4 regions of the Labrys sp. 22185 genome follow, and region 3 is predicted to be linked to each of the others. Evidence: predicted binding sites of a transcription regulator. Region 3 holds the regulator's gene; each other region holds the start of a gene.
The links. The regulator LexA, encoded in region 3, represses DNA repair genes until DNA is damaged. The targets are predictions, from matches to a motif close to TGTTCNNNNTGTGTTCNG.
Positions count from the first base shown of each region.

Region 1 (4,545 bases), on a different contig from region 3:
GGATCTCCTGGCCCATCAGCACGCAGTCGCCCGGGATCTGGGCGTAGATCAGGCGCATGCGATACTCGCCCTTGTAGATCGAGCCCTCGACCTCGATCACATCGAAACGCCCCTTGCCGACCAGGGCGCCGACGGTACCGATCGCCTTGACGCTATCGGCATCGACGCGGGCGCGGTCGTCATTGTCGGAATGGAAAGCCAGCAGCTTGGTGGCCTGCTTCACCGCGGCATCGGCGCAGCGGGGGCGGGGAGCGGCCAGGGAAGCGGTGGTGCCGGCGAGCAAGGCAAGGGAGGCGAGAAGGACGGGAATGCGCATGACATGTCTCGGGTGAACATCGGCTGGGTGGTCTGCAGATAGCGGCTTGGCGGCCGCGTCGCCAGCGTGCCGATCAATCCACCCGGCTGCTGACATCCACGATCTCCTGGCCCAGCATGGTGCAGCGGCCCTGCGCATAAAGAATACGCACGCGATACCGCGCGCGATTGACGAAGCCGACCGCCTCGATCACATCGAGGCGGTCACCGATCTCGGGGCGCTTGATCGGTGGCAGCACGCGGATCGGCAGTTCGCTCAAAAGAGCGTAATCGAGCGAAGTCCCGTAGTTGAAGGCGATCAAGGCTTTTGCCCTGCGTCCGGCATCTCCCATGCAGGGATGCTCCGCCGCCATCGCCAGGCCTGACGAGAAAGCTGGCGAGAAAGAAAGGGCAGCAGCGAGAAGCAAAAAGGGAAGAGCGCAAGAGGATCACCTTTGAAGGAGTGGCGGATGCCATCGATAATCCGTCATTCTGCCGCTGATGGTGCGCTTTCGCTCACGCCAGCACCGTCGCCCTGTCCGTCCGCGCCCGGTAGCTCAGCGCCTCGGCGATGTGGATCCGGCCGACATCGGCCTCGCCGTCGAGATCGGCCAGGGTGCGCGAAACGCGCAGCACGCGGTGGAAACCGCGGGCGGACAGGCGCATGGCCTCCGAGGCATCGCGCAACAGCTTGGTGGCCGCGGCATCGGGACGAGCGACCTCCTCGACCACATTGACCGGCACGCTGGCATTGGTCGAGCTGTCGGGCAGGCCGAGCGTGCGGTAGCGCCGGGCGGCGCGGTCCCGGGCCTCGGCGACGCGGGCCGCCACTTCGGCCGACCCCTCGGCGGGCGGCGGCAGGATGAGGTCTGCGGCCGAGACGGCGGGCACCTCGACGACGATGTCGATGCGGTCGAGCAGCGGGCCGGAAATGCGGGCCTGGTAGTCGGCGGCGCAGCGCTCCACCGGCCCGCGCCGGCAGGCGAAGCCGGGATCGTTGGCCTTGCCGCAGCGGCAGGGGTTCATCGCCGCGACGAGCTGGATCCGCGCGGGATAGGCGACGCGGGCATTCGCCCTGGCGATCACGGCCTCGCCCGATTCCAGCGGCTGGCGCAGGGCATCGAGGGTCTGCGGCGCGAATTCCGGCATCTCGTCGAGGAAGAGCACGCCGTGATGGGAGAGCGAGACTTCGCCCGGCCGGGCATGGATGCCGCCGCCGATGAGCGCCGCCATCGAGGCTGAATGATGGGGCGCGCGGAAGGGGCGCCGGCTGGTGAGTTCGCCGCCGGCGAGCTGGCCAGCCACCGAATGGATCATCGAGATTTCCAGGAGCTCGGCCGGCACCAGGGGCGGCAGGATCGAGGGCAGCCTTGCCGCCAGCATCGACTTGCCGGAACCCGCCGGACCGATCATCAAGAGATTATGCGCGCCGGCGGCCGCCACTTCCAGGGCGCGCTTGGCGGTCTCCTGGCCCTTGATGTCCCTGAGATCGGGCAGGGTGGCCGGCGCCGCGGCGATACGCGGCTGCGGGCGGGAGAGCAACTGCGTGCCCTTGAAATGATTGACCAGCTGGATCAGGGAGCGCGGGGCGAGAATGTCCATCTCGGGACTGGCCCAGGCCGCTTCCGGCCCGCAGGCGGCCGGGCAGATCAGGCCGAGCCCGCGGCCATTGGCGGCGACGGCCGATGGCAGCACGCCGGCGACCTTGGTGATGGTGCCGTCGAGGCCGAGCTCGCCCAGCACGCAGTAGCCCTCCAGCGCATCATGCGGAATGGCGCCGATGGCGGCCATCACCCCGAGCGCGATGGGCAGGTCGAAATGCGAGCCTTCCTTGGGCAGGTCGGCCGGGGCGAGATTGACGGTGATGCGCTTGGCCGGCAGGGCCAGGCCGGCGGCGGTCAGGGCGGCGCGCACCCTTTCGCGCGCTTCCGATACCGCCTTGTCGGGCAGGCCGACGATGGTGAACACCACCGAACCGGTCATGATCTGGACCTGCACGTCGACCTGGCGCGCTTCCACGCCCTCGAATGCCACCGTCGCGACGCGCGATACCATCTCGTTTCCCCGTCAGCCTGCCCAACGATAGCGAGGAAGCGCGGCATCGCCAAGCAAAATGAGAACAAAACGTGACTATCGGTGCTCGACAGTTCGGTGAGCACCGAAACATTCGGCTGCGGTTCCAGCTAGGCAGGAGGGCATGAACAGCCTCGATGAGAACGGGAACGCGATGGCCGGCATGGCGAACATGGCAAACCAACCGGTGTTGCTTCTGGCGCTTTCTGCCCTTTGGGGAGCGTCCTACGCCTTTATCAAGGTCGGCGTCGAAACCATTCCACCGGTCACGTTGATCGCCGCCAGGACCCTGATTGCAGGAGCCATTCTCGTCGCCGTCCTCCGGCTGCGCGGGCTGGGATTGCCGGCGGATCGGCGGATATGGGAGCGCTTCGCTCTTCAGGCCTGCCTCAACAGCGTCGTGCCTTTCACCCTGATCGCCTGGGCCGAACAGACGACCGATGCGGGCCTTGCGACGATCCTGAATTCCACCTCGCCAATCTTCGCCTTCCTGCTGACGGCGGCGCTCACCCGCCACGAAGCCGTCACCGGCCGCAAGCTGTTCGGCGTTGCGGCAGGGCTGATCGGAACCTGCCTGATCGTCGGCGTGGAGGCGCTCGGCGGCTTCGGGCATGAAATGGGCGCGCAGCTCGCCATCGTCGCCGCCACGCTCTGCTATGCCGGCGCCGCGATCTTCAGCAAGTCCTTCAGGGGGCTCGATCCGATGATACCGGCCGCCGGCTCGCTGGTCTCAGGCGCGATGGTCCTGGTGCCGGCCAGTCTCATCGTCGATCGCCCCTGGACCTTGGCTCCCAGTGCCACTTCCGTGCTGGCTCTCCTTGCGCTTTCTGTTTTCTCGACGGCGCTGGCTTTCGTGATCTATTTCCGGCTCGTGCAAACGCTCGGTTCCGTCGGCACGACCGCACAGGCTTATCTTCGGGTGCCGATCGGTGTTGCGATCGGCGTCCTGTTTCTTGGAGAAACGTTATCCTCGACGGCTTGGGTGGGCCTGGCCTGTGTGGTCGTCGGTGTCGTCGCCATGACGATGCCAGCCCGAAAGCTCGGATGATAAGCCTCGCCTTGGCTCTTCAAGCCCATGCGATTCGAGGAATAGTGAGTCTGTCTCTCATAACCTATCGGTTATGTCTGGCGGCCAACATACTATTTGTAGCGATTTCCGCCCTCTGCAACATTCCCCCAAGCTCTACATCCTCTGCCGCCAAACAGGCCATGAGGAAAAACAAAAGAGACAGATTGGGGAGGCGCGCATGAAATTGTCATATGCCCTTGCGGTTATCGGAGCCTTGCTGTTGTCGGCCCTGGCGGCCCGCCCGCTCGCGGCAGCTCCGACTTCCTCGATGGAGCTCAGGACCGGTCCCCAGGGGTCAGCCTTCTGGGACGACGTGCCCACCGAGGTGCCGGCCGGCGCCAAGCGCGGTGACATCTATTGGGTGCAGCAACGTTTCGACGCTCCAAAGGGCGCCAAGGCCTGGAACGTCGTCTATGTGACGGAAGGGGCCGACGGCAAGCTTACCTATGTGTCCGGCGAGATCTACCTGCCCGCCGCCTCCAGGAAGCAGCCTGGGCACCTCGTGCTCTGGAACCACGAAACGGCCGGCATGCAGGATAGCTGCGCGCCCTCCCGGCGCAGCCTCGTCGACAAATGGGGCATTCGCATCCCCGCCCTGGAGCAGATGCTGGACAAGGGCTTCGTGGTCGTCGCGAGCGACTACCAGGGGCTGGGCACGCCCGGCTCCACGGCCTATCTCAACGGCGCTGCCCAGGCCAAGGCCTCCCTGGACGCGGTGCGCCTTGCCCAGACGTTTCCCGGCGCGGATGCCGGGCCGCGCTTCGTCGAATATGGCTGGTCGCAAGGCGGGCAGACATCGCTCTGGCTTGCCCATCTCCAGCAGGCCTATGCCCCCGAGCTCGAATTGCTCGGCGCGGGGGAAATCGCCCCGGCTTCCCGGCACTGGGATCTGACCGAATACGACCTGACCACGACAGTCACGGGTGGCTATTATATCTCCCGCATGGTCGGCCTGCGGGTCGGCCATCCCGAACTCGCGCTGCGGGATGTGCTGTCGACCGACGGACTGGAAATGCTCGAACATCTGAGCGCGGGCTGCTGGGCGATCGCGGAGAAGACGGAGGGGAAGCCGACCACGCTCTTCGCGAATCGCGATGGCCTGCAGCCGG
Region 1 covers NZ_JBQEPH010000011.1:137,844-142,388, forward strand. The annotation lists gene ACTJKX_RS21465 (hypothetical protein) at 1-316, opposite strand, end outside; gene ACTJKX_RS21470 (hypothetical protein) at 390-617, opposite strand; gene ACTJKX_RS21475 (YifB family Mg chelatase-like AAA ATPase) at 811-2,349, opposite strand; gene ACTJKX_RS21480 (DMT family transporter) at 2,492-3,415, shown strand; gene ACTJKX_RS21485 (lipase family protein) at 3,615-4,545, shown strand, end outside.
Region 1: a site for LexA is predicted at 2,399-2,416, ahead of ACTJKX_RS21475 (YifB family Mg chelatase-like AAA ATPase). Genes of this name have one in related genera too.

Region 2 (4,545 bases), on a different contig from region 3:
CTCGCCGCGACCTGGCCGGACCTTGCCGGCAATGCGGATTTTGCTGCCCTGCTCGACCGCAGCCTCTGTCGCCTGATGGGGCACGGGCTTTTTCAAACCCTGCCAGGCAGCCGGCCAGACGCAGCATGGCTCTATGCCGAGGCGCCCTTCTGCCTCCTGGCCCACGACACCCAGCCAGATCCCATTTTCATCTATGGAAACAAGGCTGTACAGGCTTGTTTTGAATATGGTTGGGAGGAGTTGACGCAATTGCCATCCCGCCTATCGGCGGAATTTCCGGATCGAGACGAACGCCAGCGCCTGCTCGATACGGTCAGGAGCCAGGGATTCATCGCCGATTATCGCGGCGTGCGCATCGCCAAATCGGGCCGGCGCTTCTTCATCGAGAATGCCACCGTCTGGGAGGTCATCGACGAGGCCGGCATCCGCCATGGCCAGGCCGCCATGTTCGCCTCCTGGCGCGACCTGCCCTGATCCGTCAGCGGATGATCAGGGCCGTTCCCCACAGGCCGATCGCGAATACCGTGTGCGCAACCAGATTGAGCAGGCGCACCTTGGTGGGATTGGGCGTTTTCGACGCAGCCCAGCCAATGCCGAGCCCGGGTTGCAGCAAGAACCAGCCAGCCCCCACCGTGACGATGCCGAGGATCCAGGCCGGCAGGAATGTCGGATTCGCCAGCCAGGCCCCTCCGGCGAAGACCACCAGGATCACGCCGTAGAGAATGCCAACCACGTAATGGCCAATCCAGCCCAACGCCAATTCATGGGCATAGGGTGCGGCCTTGCCGATATCGTCATGGAAGACGCGGCCCTCTTTCAGATGCCAGAACCAACGGCCGACAGGCGCCCAGTTCGGCAGGTTCTCACCGAAGAATTTGTGCAGCAGGATCGCCCATAGATCCATCAGGATCGTTGCACCAACGCCGATCGCAACGCCGCGCCAGAAAAGTTCGAACATGCCGATTCCGCCAAGAGGACTGTATTCATCATACAAAACACGCTGCGCTCGGCAGACGCAAGATTTCAAATTTCGAGAAGAGCGCGGATTTCGTCGGGATCCGCGATGATGATGCGGCGTGCCAGCGAAACGGCAAAGCCACCGCGTGCCAATATAGCGATTTCCCGTTCGATCTCGGCTTCCTTGTCCGTCCGGCGCCAGGGACCGATGCGCCGGCGCTGTGCCAGCCGTGCAGCGGCCCTTTCTTCGGCTGCGTCACTTTCCTCTCCCGCAAGAGCCTCAGCCACCAAAGTGCGATCGACGCCCTTGGCAGCCAGGGCAGCGCCGATCCGGCGCGCCGAAAGGCCCCGGCTGCGTCCGGCGTGAAGGCGTGCCTCCACAAAACTGGCGTCGTCGATGAAACCGAGCTGCCGGCAATAGCCGATCGTGCGCTCGATCAGGTCGGCGACGTCAGCTTCCGGACCCAATTTGCGGCGTGCCCTTCGCTGCAGGACCTGACGGAGGTTGGCGACGCTGGTCGATCGCTGGCCGAGATAATGGAGCGCGGACTTGCGCATCCAGCTTTCTTCGCAGCTCAGCGACGGGATGATGGACATGGCAGCCTCGAATCGTTGGAAAGAACTTGCCGGAACTCGTGGCCACGCGCCATCATCCCCCCGCTCGGACCTGGCTTGACAAGAATCGCGGCACGCCGGCCTCTGCACGTCTTCTTGGATCAGGCGGTTCCCATGTCCTTCTCTCTGGTGATTTTCGATTGCGATGGTGTTCTCGTCGACAGCGAGATCCTGTCGGCCGAAGTCGAGGCCGAGGCCTTGTCGGCCCTCGGCGTAAAAGTCACCGCGCATGACGTGATGCAGCGTTTCCTCGGCCTGACCCAGGAGGCCTTGGAGGAGCGCTTCGAGCACGATTTCGGACTCAAGCTGCCGCCGAACCATGCCGAAACCACACGCAGTATGCTGCGAGCGGCCTATGTAGAGCGTCTGGAACCCATTCCAGGCGTGCGCGACGTGCTCCAAAGCCTGCCTATGCCCTTTTGCGTCGCCTCCAACAGCCCACCTGCAAAGCTTGGTCTCGGCCTCAGCATCACCAACCTGTTCGAACTGGTCTATCCCAACATCTTCAGCGCGAAGCTGGTGGCGCGGGGGAAACCGGCGCCGGATCTGTTTCTCCATGCGGCAAAGGCGCTCGGCGCGGATCCCGCCGACACCGTCGTGGTCGAAGACAGCGTGGTCGGCGTCAAGGCAGCAAAGGCCGCGGGCATGACGGCGATCGGCTTCGTCGGCGGCCTGCACCATATGCCCCCCAGCGAGGAAACCCTGGTAGCGGCCGGCGCCGATCACATCGCCGAGACGATGGACGAGGTGAAGGCGCTGATCCTGGCATGAGCCAGGATGATGGCGGTCGGTAGCGGCGCGCTTCCAGATCTCAATCCATCGAAATCTTGCTGCCGCGTAGCGATTTGACGTTCGAGCGGCGCGATTTCGACTCAAGCCGCCGCGCCTTGGCGGCTTTGGAGGGCTTGGTCGCCTTGCGGGGTGGCGGTGGCGGCGTCGCCGCCTCGCGCAGAAGCGCAACCAGCCTCTCGCGGGCATCTTCGCGATTACGCTCCTGGGTGCGGAAACGCTGGGCAAGAATGACGACAACCCCATCCTGCGTCAGCTTGCGCCCGGCGAGCCTCTGAGCCCGGATCGCAACCTCATTGGGGAGTGAAGGCGAAGTACGGATGTCGAAACGCAATTGCACCGCCGTCGACAGCTTGTTGACGTTCTGTCCGCCAGGGCCGGAGGAGCGTACGAAATCCTCGACGATCTCGCGCTCATCGATGGACAGAGTTGGTGTGATCTCGATCATCCGGCCTGCATAGCGTATGGCTTGGCGCGCCGCCGCTAATTTCTGCGGATAAGTTCACGAATTGTTCTTGTCTTTTCGTACACCCTCCTTCAATTTGCGAGCCAAAGCGCCTATCTCAGGCTGAAAGCCCACAGGATCGTCCGTATGTCTGGCCGCCCCACCTCCGGCAGCGCTGTTCCATCGCCTGCCGATCGCCGCTTCATTACCGTGCGCGGCGCTCGCGAGCACAATCTCAAGAATGTCGATCTCGAAATCCCGCGCGACAAGCTGGTAGTCTTTACCGGCCTTTCCGGCTCGGGCAAGTCGTCGCTTGCCTTCGATACCATCTATGCCGAAGGGCAGCGCCGCTATGTCGAGAGCCTGTCGGCCTATGCGCGCCAGTTCCTCGAGATGATGCAGAAGCCGGACGTCGACCAGATCGACGGCCTGTCGCCCGCCATCTCGATCGAGCAGAAGACCACATCGCGCAATCCGCGCTCGACGGTGGCGACGGTCACCGAAATCTATGACTATATGCGCCTGCTCTGGGCCCGCATCGGCATTCCCTATTCGCCGGCGACCGGCCTGCCTATCGAAAGCCAGACGGTCAGCCAGATGGTGGACCGGGTCATGGCTATGCCGGAAGGCACCCGCCTGTTCCTGCTCGCCCCCGTCGTGCGCGGGCGCAAGGGCGAATACCGCAAGGAGCTCGCCGATTTCCTCAAGCGCGGCTTCCAGCGCGTCAAGATCGACGGCACCTTCTACGAGATCGCCGACGCCCCTGCCCTCGACAAGAAGCTCAAGCATGACCTCGACGTGGTGGTGGACCGCATCGTGGTGCGCGCCGACATCGCCAGCCGTCTGGCCGACTCCTTCGAAACGGCGCTCGAACTCGCCGACGGCATTGCCGTGGTCGAGCTCGCCGACCAGAAGGAGGCCGACGGCTCGCCCAAGCGCGTGATGTTCAGCCAGAAATTTGCCTGCCCCGTCTCCGGCTTCACCATTCCGGAGATCGAACCGCGGCTGTTCTCCTTCAACAATCCCTTCGGTGCCTGCCCGTCCTGCGACGGGATCGGCACCGAGATGACAGTCGATCCCGTGCTAGTGGTGCCTGACGAGACATTGTCACTGCGCAAGGGCGCGCTGGCGCCCTGGGCGAAGTCGACCAGCCCCTATTACAGCCAGACGGTCGACGCGCTCGCCAAACATTACAAATTCGGCGTGACCACGCCCTGGAAGGACCTGCCGGAAAAGGTGCAGCAGGTGTTCCTCTACGGTTCGGGCGAGGAACAGATCGTCTTTTCCTTTGATGACGGCCTGCGCTCCTATGAGACCCGCAAGGCTTTCGAAGGCGTGGTGACCAATCTGGAGCGGCGCTGGAAGGAGACAGATTCCGAACAGGCCCGCGAGGACATTTCGCGCTTCATGGCGAACACGCCATGCAAGGCCTGCGCCGGATTTCGCCTCAAGCCCGAATCCCTGGCGGTAAAGGTCACGCACAAGCATATCGGCGAGATCTCGGCGATGTCGGTGCGCCAGGCCCAGCACTGGTTCGAAGCGCTGCCGGCCGAGCTCAACACCAAGCAGAACGAGATCGCTGTCCGCATCCTCAAGGAGATTCGCGAGCGCCTGCGCTTCCTGGTCGATGTCGGCCTGGATTACCTGACGCTTGCCCGCAATTCCGGTACGCTCTCGGGCGGTGAGAGCCAGCGCATCCGCCTGGCCTCGCAGATCGGATCCGGCCTCAGCGGCGTGCT
Region 2 covers NZ_JBQEPH010000002.1:149,970-154,514, reverse strand. The annotation lists gene ACTJKX_RS05230 (MEKHLA domain-containing protein) at 1-474, shown strand, start outside; gene ACTJKX_RS05225 (DUF2938 domain-containing protein) at 479-958, opposite strand; gene ACTJKX_RS05220 (regulatory protein RecX) at 1,024-1,554, opposite strand; gene ACTJKX_RS05215 (HAD-IA family hydrolase) at 1,687-2,343, shown strand; gene arfB (alternative ribosome rescue aminoacyl-tRNA hydrolase ArfB) at 2,384-2,809, opposite strand; gene uvrA (excinuclease ABC subunit UvrA) at 2,954-4,545, shown strand, end outside.
Region 2: a site for LexA is predicted at 2,861-2,878, ahead of uvrA (excinuclease ABC subunit UvrA). Genes of this name have one in related genera too.

Region 3 (4,545 bases):
TCTTCAACCTGCTCGGCCCCCTGTCCAACCCCGCCGGCGTCAAGCGGCAATTGCTCGGTGTCTATGCCCGCCAATGGTTGCAGCCCATGGTCGAGGTGCTCAAGACCCTGGGATCGACGCGCATCATCGCCGTGCATGGCAGCGACGGGCTCGACGAAATCACCACCACCGGCCCCACCGAGATCGTTTCCCTGGAGAACGGCGAGATCAGCCACGGCGTCATCACGCCCGAAGAGGTTGGGCTGCGCGTTGCGACACCCGAGGATCTCAAGGGCGGCGACGCCGCCCACAACGCGTTGGCGTTGCGGGCCGTGCTCGAAGGCGAAAAAACTCCCTATCGGGACATCGCCCTCCTGAATGCCGGCGCTGCCCTGCTCGTGGCGGGACGCGTGCCGAGCCTGGCGGATGGGGTAACCCTCGCCCGCGAATCCGTCGATAAGGGCAAGGCCCTAGCAACGCTCAACCGTTTGGTTGAAATTTCCAACGCGTGAGTGCCATGGCCACCATTCTCCAGAAGATCGAAGCCTATAAGCGCCGCGAGATCGAGGCAGCGAAGGCGTCATGCCCGCTGCCTGAGCTGATCAAGTTGGCGGACCGGGCCAGCCCCGTACGCGGCTTCCAGAGGGCCCTCCAAGCCAAGCTCGACGCCGGCGATACTGCTTTGATTGCCGAGATCAAGAAGGCGAGTCCGTCCAAAGGCCTGATCCGCGCCGATTTCGACCCTCCGACACTTGCCCGCGCCTATGAAGCCGGCGGAGCAGCCTGTCTTTCCGTGCTGACCGACGAGCCCTCCTTCCAGGGGCGGCCCGAGTTCCTCACCGCGGCACGTGCGGCGGTATCGCTGCCCGCCTTGCGCAAGGACTTCCTCTACGATCCCTACCAGGTGGTGGAAGCAAGAGCCTGGGGTGCCGACTGCATCCTGGTGATCATGGCCAGCGTCACCGACGCCGAAGCCCGTGCGCTGATCGCGGCCGCCAAGGACTGGTCCCTCGACGTGCTGTGCGAGATCCACAATCACGACGAGCTCGAGCGGTCCCTCACGCTCGATGTCGGCATGATCGGCATCAACAATCGCGATCTCAACGACTTTGTCACCCGCCTGGAGACGACCGAGACACTGGCGCCGCTGGTACCCGGCGATCGTCTCCTGGTCGGCGAAAGCGGCATCTTCACACCCGGCGACGTCCAGCGCCTGCAGAAGGCTGATGTCAACACCTTCCTGGTCGGCGAGAGCCTGATGCGCCAGGCCGACGTCGCCGCCGCCACGCGTGCCCTGCTGTCTGTGGACCAGGCGGCATGAGCCGGCAAAATACGAATCCTGGCCTTACCCATCTCGACGCCTCCGGCGAGGCGAACATGGTCGATGTTTCGCAAAAGGCCGTGACGAGCCGCACCGCAGTCGCCGAAGGGCGGGTGGTGATGCAGCGCGAGACGCTCGACCTCGTGTTGTCGGGCGATGCCAAGAAAGGTGATGTTCGCGCCACGGCCCGCATCGCCGGTATCATGGCCGCCAAGAAAACCCATGAACTCATTCCGCTCTGCCACCCGCTGCTCCTCAGCAAGGTCGCCGTCGAGATCGAGCCCGACACCGCTCTGCCCGGTCTGACGGTGCGGGCGACAGCCAAGGTCGCGGGTCAGACCGGCGTGGAGATGGAAGCGCTGACCGCTGTTTCCGTCGCCTGCCTGACCATCTATGACATGGTCAAAGCCGCCGACCGGGGCATGCGCATCGAGGCGATCAGGCTCGTAGAGAAGTCCGGCGGCAAATCCGGCGATTGGCATGCGGAGGAAAATCCATGAGCCTGCTTCCCGTCGCGGACGCGCTGGCCAAGGTGGTTGCCGGCGTCACCCCGCTTCCTGTCGAAACCGTGCCACTGCACGCCACGCGCGGACGCGTGCTTGCTTCCGCCATCACCGCGCTGAGAACCCAGCCCGGCTTCAACGCCTCGGCCATGGACGGTTATGCAGTACGCGTGGATGACGCCAAGCAGGGAGCCAGCCTCGAATTGATCGGCGAGTCTGCCGCCGGGCATGGCTATGCCGGTCGGGTCGGCGAGAACCAGGCCGTGCGCATCTTTACGGGCGCGCCCGTACCTGACGGCGCCGACACCGTGGTGATCCAGGAACAGACCCGGCGCGACGGCAATCGCGTCATCCTGGAGGCCACGGCCAAGCCCGGCCAGCATATCCGGGGCCGCGGACTGGATTTTGCCGAAGGCCGTGAGGCCCTGAGGCCTGGAACCGTCATCGGCCCCCGCGATATCGCCCTCGCCGCCGCAATGAACCACCCTGGTCTGCCGGTCCACCGCCGCCCCAAGGTCGCCATCCTCGCCACCGGCGACGAACTGGTATTGCCCGGCCAGGCCATCGGCGAAAACCAGATCGTTGCCTCCAACAATTTCGCCATCCGCGCCCTTGTCGAGGCCGAAGGCGGCGAAGTGCTCGACCTCGGCATCGCCAGCGACGACTTCCCGGCCCTGGAAGCCGCCATCAAGCGAGCTCGCGCCGAAAAGGCCGATGTGCTCGTCACCATCGGTGGCGCCTCCGTCGGCGATCACGATCTGATACAGACCGCGTTGACCCGCGAAGGCATGCGGCTCGGCTTCTGGAAAATCGCGATGCGGCCAGGCAAGCCGCTGCTGCATGGGCGGCTCGGCGCCATGCACATCCTCGGACTGCCGGGCAATCCGGTCTCCTCCGTGGTTTGCGGCGTCCTCTTCCTGGTGCCGCTGCTGCGCGCGTTGCTTGGCCGTTCCGACGCCGGCCCGCCACGCCGCAAGGCCGTCTTTGCCCGCTCCTGGCCGGCCAACGATGTCCGCGAGGACTATATACGGGCCCGCTTCCTGCTTGACGATACGTCAGACATCCTCAAGGTGGAGCCATTGGCACTGCAGGATTCGTCGCTCGTCAGCGTGATGCAGCATGCCGACTGCCTGGTGATCCGGCCGCCCTTCGCACCCGAAGCAAAGGCGGGTGAGACCTGCGAGATCATCGATCTTCGTGCGGCCGGCTATTGACCACGTCTTTAACCTGAACTTCATTGTTGCAGAACACAGTAGGAACATGTAGCACTGTTCTTGTTTTGTTTACACCTTCACCGTGATTCGCGGCCGCCACGACGGGATAGCCATGCTGACCAAGAAACAACATGAATTGCTTCGGTTCATTCATGAGCGCCTGAAGGAACAGGGTGTGCCTCCTTCCTTCGATGAGATGAAGGAAGCACTGGACCTCAGGTCTAAGTCCGGCATTCACCGCCTGATCATGGCGCTGGAGGAGCGTGGCTTCATTCGGCGCCTGCCCAACCGCGCCCGTGCGCTGGAAGTGGTGCGCCTGCCCGAATCGGCGGTGCCGAGCGGTGGCGGCCTGTCGCTCGCCTCTTCCCAGCGTGGTTTCCGCCCCAATGTAATCGAGGGCAATCTCGGCAAGGTTCGCCCCGTCAGGCCTGAAATTGACGACGAGGTCGGCCGGCCGGTCCTCGTCCCGGTGATGGGGCGTATCGCCGCCGGCACGCCGGTCTCCGCCATCCAGTCCAAGAGCCACACCATCAGCGTCACGCCGGAAATGTTGTCCTCCGGCGATCATTTCGCCCTGGAAGTGCGCGGCGATTCCATGATCGAAGCCGGTATCTTCGACAATGACACCGTGCTTATCCGCCGCCAGGACCACGCCGATACCGGCGACATCGTCGTGGCACTGATCGACGACGAGGAGGCGACACTCAAGCGCCTGCGCAAGCGCGGAGCCTCCATCGCACTGGAGGCCGCCAATCCGGCCTATGAAACCCGTATCTTCGGGCCCGACCGGGTGCAGATCCAGGGCAAGCTGGTCGGTTTGTTCCGTCGCTATTGAGCGTGGCCGACATCGTGGCTTGCCGGCTATGAACGCGCTTCGCGCGATCGCGAACTGCAGCTTGCGGCGCCGCGATGTCGAAAACCTGCTCGCGACGAAGCTTCCCCATTCCCTCGTCGATTGCGAGATGGAGGAGTGCGATCTTTCGCGTCTCGATCTCTCTCATTGGGCCTTCGAGCGCTGCAGGCTCAGAAACGCCAAGCTGGTCGGCGCCAGGCTTGCCAATACACTCTGGCGCAACTGCAAGGCGAGCGGCGCCGATTTCCGTGGCACGGACCTAGAGGAAGCGGCGTTCCGCACCGGTGATTACAGCAATACCAGCTTCCGGCGCGCCAAGGCGGCCTCGACGGCTTTTACCGGTTGCAAGCTGACCGGGGCGGACCTCTCCGAAACCTCGGGGCTGGGGCTGGTTTTCGAGGAAGTTCTGCTGATGTCGGCCAAGCTGCCGGCCTTTTCCTTCCGAAAGAGCGTGCTGCGTCGCCTCGACTTCACCCAGGCCGATTTGCGCCAATGTGATTTTCGCGAGGCGATCTTCGAGGAATGCAGTCTGCGTGATGCCAATCTTGTCGATGCTCGCTTCGAGGGTGCCGACTTGCGCGGTGCCGATCTCGGCGGGCTGAAGCTGGCAGACACCCGTTATTTCAAGGGCGCCACGATCTCGAAAGGCCAGGCCGGCCAATTGCTGGCCGAACT
Region 3 covers NZ_JBQEPH010000015.1:89,230-93,774, forward strand. The annotation lists gene trpD (anthranilate phosphoribosyltransferase) at 1-491, shown strand, start outside; gene trpC (indole-3-glycerol phosphate synthase TrpC) at 497-1,300, shown strand; gene moaC (cyclic pyranopterin monophosphate synthase MoaC) at 1,297-1,800, shown strand; gene ACTJKX_RS24785 (molybdopterin molybdotransferase MoeA) at 1,797-3,017, shown strand; gene lexA (transcriptional repressor LexA) at 3,130-3,852, shown strand; gene ACTJKX_RS24795 (pentapeptide repeat-containing protein) at 3,881-4,545, shown strand, end outside.

Region 4 (4,545 bases), on a different contig from region 3:
GTGGTCTGGTAGGCGGTGTGGATCTCCTTCACCTCGGCCGTCAGCATCGCCTGGATCTGTTCGATGCGGGATCGCAGGTCGCGCAGGCTCCATTCGCCCTCGGTGTTGGCCTCCACGCTGACCTTTGCAAGCGAGAAGGGGCTTGCGAAACGGGCCGGAGGCGGCGTCTTGCGAGCCTTGGCATTCGCCTCGCGATAGAAACCGATCAGCGTGTTGGCCGCTCGTTCCAGATGGTCCTGATGCTGGCTGAAGAGCTTCAGCATGCGCGCGCGATTGGCGATGATGGCCTCATACTCGCTCCGCCGCAGGGACAGGTCGCTGCTGATATCCTGCATCCTGTCTTGATATTCGTCGCGAACGTCCTTCAGGTTTTCATCGAGTTCCGCCCTGCGGTCGCGATAGGCGTCCCTGGCCGCTTCGAGGCGGTGCTGGACTTCGGCATAGCCGGGATAGGCATCCGAGAAGGTCAGGCTGTCGATCAGGGCGACCACGGAGAACATCAGGCCAAGCCCGAAGAACAGCCAGGAATTGAGATCGCGGAGCTGGAAGGGGGTGGTGGCCATGACCTGCATCACCCGCTCGCCGCCTCCCTCCAGGAACTGGGGGGAGACGTCGCGATAATGGGCCAAGGCGAGATTGAGGCCGAGGGCAAAGGCCACGTAGAAGCAGAAGGCCAGCACCCCCAGGCCTTTGCGGAATACGCTGTTGTGGGCGATCTGCTTGACGCCGAAATGGCCGATGATGAAGGTGCCGAAAATGTTGAGGGCGGCAAAGGAAATGGCTTCGGTCACGCCACCGAGCAGGCCCTGTTCGCTGCCCTTGGCCAGGAAGTTGCCATTCGCGAACGCTTCCACCACGAACATCACGATGAGGAGGGCGACTTTCAGGAAGGTCGCTGCCCCGCCATGAACACGGGCGGTGCGGTCGATCTTGTGCTTGCGTCGGAAGGCCTGCTGCTCGGCGTCGAGGTCGCGCAGGTTGCGACGCAGCGCATAAAGGTCGTCGCGTCCCGCGCGTGCTTCCAGCTTGAAATCGCCGACGGCTGCCGGGGCGGTATGCTGGATCTGCGTGAACCTGTCCTCGAAATCGAGAGCCGCCAGGCGTTCGGCATAGGTGCGCAACTCATCCTCGATGGTGGCATGAGCGGCCTTCTTTGCGGCCTCGATACGCTCGATGATCTGGGTCTCGACCGAGTCCATCGTCTCGGATGACGTCGCAGGCTCCTCGTTGCCGCCGCGTTCTCTTCCCCGGCCGGCAAGATTGAGCTCGGCAGCGAGCCGGTCCGTGTCGATATCCGCAAAGGTCTCGATCGAGGGACGCTTGTCGTGAGAAGGCTTCGTGATCCCCTGCAACAGGCGGGCGAGGGCAGTGCTCTTCAAGATGCAATATCCAGAAACTCAAACGAAATAATCAGTCGCGATTTTAGCCGACGGCGTAGTTATATAGGCAGTGCTGCGGCTATCATAGCGGTGGTTTTGCCGCCGGGGCCTAGGATTGTGTCTGTTGAGCCATGGGCGTGCGTACTGCCATGGCGCCTGTGGCCTTCTGTGACAGGAAGGACTGGCTGTACCGTCCTTGAAAGCGGCGCCTTGATGCTTGCCGTCGCGACGATGGCGAATGAACACGCACGCGCTGCAATGGATACGAGACCATCGGCGAGCTTTCGCTTGGTGCGGCACCGAGCGTTTCGGCGATCGCTGGCTTACCGCTCGGGGGCTGGAGCTGCCAGCCGCTTCCAGGGCCTTGACTTTGCCTTCGTTATCTAGAACAAATAAGGAACATCGCGATGCGGGATTCCGGGTCATGGAAACCCTTGCCACCATTCTCCACGCCGACCTCGACGCCTTCTATGCCTCGGTCGAGCAACTCCTCGACCCCAATCTGCGCGGAAGGCCGATCGCCGTCGGCGGCGGGGTGGTGCTGGCGGCGAGTTACGAGGCCAAGGCTTTCGGGGTGCATGGCGGCATGTCGGGCCGCAAGGCGAGGGAGCTGTGTCCGCAACTCCTTTTCGTTGGTGGGCATTTCGACGAATATCAGCGTCTTGGCGATGCGGCGATCGCCGTCCTGGGGGACTTCACGCCGCTGGTAGAGCGTATCTCGATCGATGAGGCTTTCGCCGATGTCGCCGGCTGCACCCATCTCTTCGGGACGCCGGCCGATATCGCGGCAACCATTCGAGAGCGTGTGCGGAACGAGTTGGGTCTACCGATCTCCATCGGCGTCGCGCGGACAAAGCACCTGGCCAAGATCGCTTCCCAGGTCGCAAAGCCGGACGGCCTCGTCGTCGTCGATCCGGCTCACGAGCTCGACTTTCTTCATGACCTCCCGGTCGGCCTGATGTGGGGTGTCGGGCCGGTGACCGAGGCCAGGCTCAAGGAGCGTGGCATTCTTACCATCGGGCAGCTCGCCAATACGCCCGGCCACTCGATCGAGCGGCTTCTGGGGCGCGCGGCTGGCGAAAAGCTCCGCTCACTCGCCTGGAACCGGGATCCCCGCCGAATCCGCACGCAGCACAGAGCCCGATCCGCCGGCGCGCAATCCGCGCTGGGGCGGCAACCCGCCATCGAAGGCGTGTTCGTGCCGGTCGTGCTTCAGCTTGCCGATCGCGTCGCCTCGCGCCTTCGCGCCAAGGCCCTGGCCGGCTGGACCGTGACCGTGCGCGTCCGGTTTGCCGACATGCGTGCCGTCACGCGGTCGGCAACGCTGGAGGCGCCGGTCGCAGCGACGATTGTGCTGGCGGAGATTGCCACCAGGCTGGTGCGCATCGCGCTTGCCGATCACCCGCGAGAGACCATCATCACGCTGGTTGCGGTTTCCGTTTCCCATTTGCACAAAGAGCGGGAGATCCAGCTCGATCTTCCACTCGCCCTTCCCGACGAGAAACGGCAGCGCGGCGCCAGCCCGGGAGCCGCAAGAGAAACAGCCGATCGTGCCATGGATGCGATCCGCCGGCGTTTCGGGCGTGACGCGGTGGGCTACGCAACGGCGGCGCTGCATCGGAAGCGGTCTGTTCCGGATGCGTTCAGAGAACTTGCGCAGAAAGAACTGGGTGGCTATGAGGCGGACGGATAAGCAGGGCCGTAACGATGCACAGCCCTGCGCGCGTTAATTTGCCTATTGCACGATCTGCACGATCCGCCGCGTCCCTGGGTCGACAAGGACGACCTCGTCGTTCACATACGCGTATCGATAGCTGATATGCCCGTACTCGGCGGGCACTTCATAATATTCGACGCCGTCTGAGGGCAGGACTGTACCAACCGCTACCGGCTGGTCGTACCTGAACACGCGGGGATGCTGTTCGATCACGTATTTCTTGAAACGCGGCCTCTCTTTAATACCAATCAACCCGTTGATCCCGCCGGTGACGGCACCCACCGCGCCTCCGACGACACCGCCGACCGGTCCCGCGGCGTCGTTACCTTGTTCGGCCCCTTCCTTGGCCCCGGGCAGTACGCCCTGGGCGAGTACCGCCGACGGTGCAGCGATGCAAAGTGCCAAGCTCGTCACGAAAAGCATTGATCTTGCAGTCATTGTCGACCTCCTGTTCACATCGGATTGTCCCGCTGTGGGAATCGTGGGCCGAACTGCGTTGGCGTGGCGAGGTTCCACTGGTGCTGCGCCGCCTTCCTTCACAAAGGAATACCGATTGTTACAGGAGGTCCCGCCTGGTCAACTGCTTCGCGCCGGGGGAGGGCAACAAAGCGCACGAGATTCTATTCAGATATTTGCCGGACGCATTGCCTACATCGTCTCGTCTGGACGAAGCCTGATCGATATGGCGCCTGATTGTTGCTGCGCGATACCTCACAATGAAATTCGCAAGAACATCTGGGATGCTGATGAAATGGGCAGGGATGCCTGATGAGTGATTGAAAAATGCCGCGCTCGCGGGGCACTAATCCGCCGTTCGCAAAAGGATTATGAGTGAAAAGGGAAACCGTATAATGCGTTCATTGGCGTCTCTAGCGGTTGGCGCACTCGTCGTCTCCTTGTTGGGTTGTGTGACCGACAAAGGAAACGCCGATCCGATGTCGGACTACAAGGCCCAGTGCGCTGGCTTTGGCTTTACAGAGGGCTCGGATCCCTTTGCCAACTGCATGATGCAACTGTCATTGCGGCAGAAACGCCAGCAGCCCCCCGATCACGATACGCTGGTTCGCCAATATAGGGACCGCAGCATGGCTCGGCGTGGCGACGATCGCTATACAGTATGCAATGCTGCAATGATGGAAAATGAACTCGACACCTCGATCAACAAGTGGGTTGGCCCCAACTGCCGGATGGCGCCGGATTAGGACGGGAACAGCGCTTTGAGGCGGCGGTGGGGGCTATGCAAAGGCGGCGCCGGGGCGAAGCATATCGTTCCGAGAGCTCAGAAAGACCTGGGCGAATATCAAAGCCGTTGGCTTCACAAGACCGAGAGGCGGCACAGGCCTTGCACATCGTCAAGGGGAGCGCTTGTTCTCGCCTTGTGCGGCATCGTCCTTGAAGTCGACCTTCACGCCCGGCTTGACCATGGTGGCGAGGTCCTCGGCGTCCCAG
Region 4 covers NZ_JBQEPH010000012.1:124,248-128,792, reverse strand. The annotation lists gene ACTJKX_RS22340 (hypothetical protein) at 1-1,379, opposite strand, end outside; gene dinB (DNA polymerase IV) at 1,804-3,072, shown strand; gene ACTJKX_RS22330 (DUF1236 domain-containing protein) at 3,115-3,534, opposite strand; gene ACTJKX_RS22325 (hypothetical protein) at 3,948-4,298, shown strand; gene ACTJKX_RS22320 (L,D-transpeptidase family protein) at 4,449-4,545, opposite strand, start outside.
Region 4: a site for LexA is predicted at 1,764-1,781, ahead of dinB (DNA polymerase IV). Genes of this name have one in related genera too.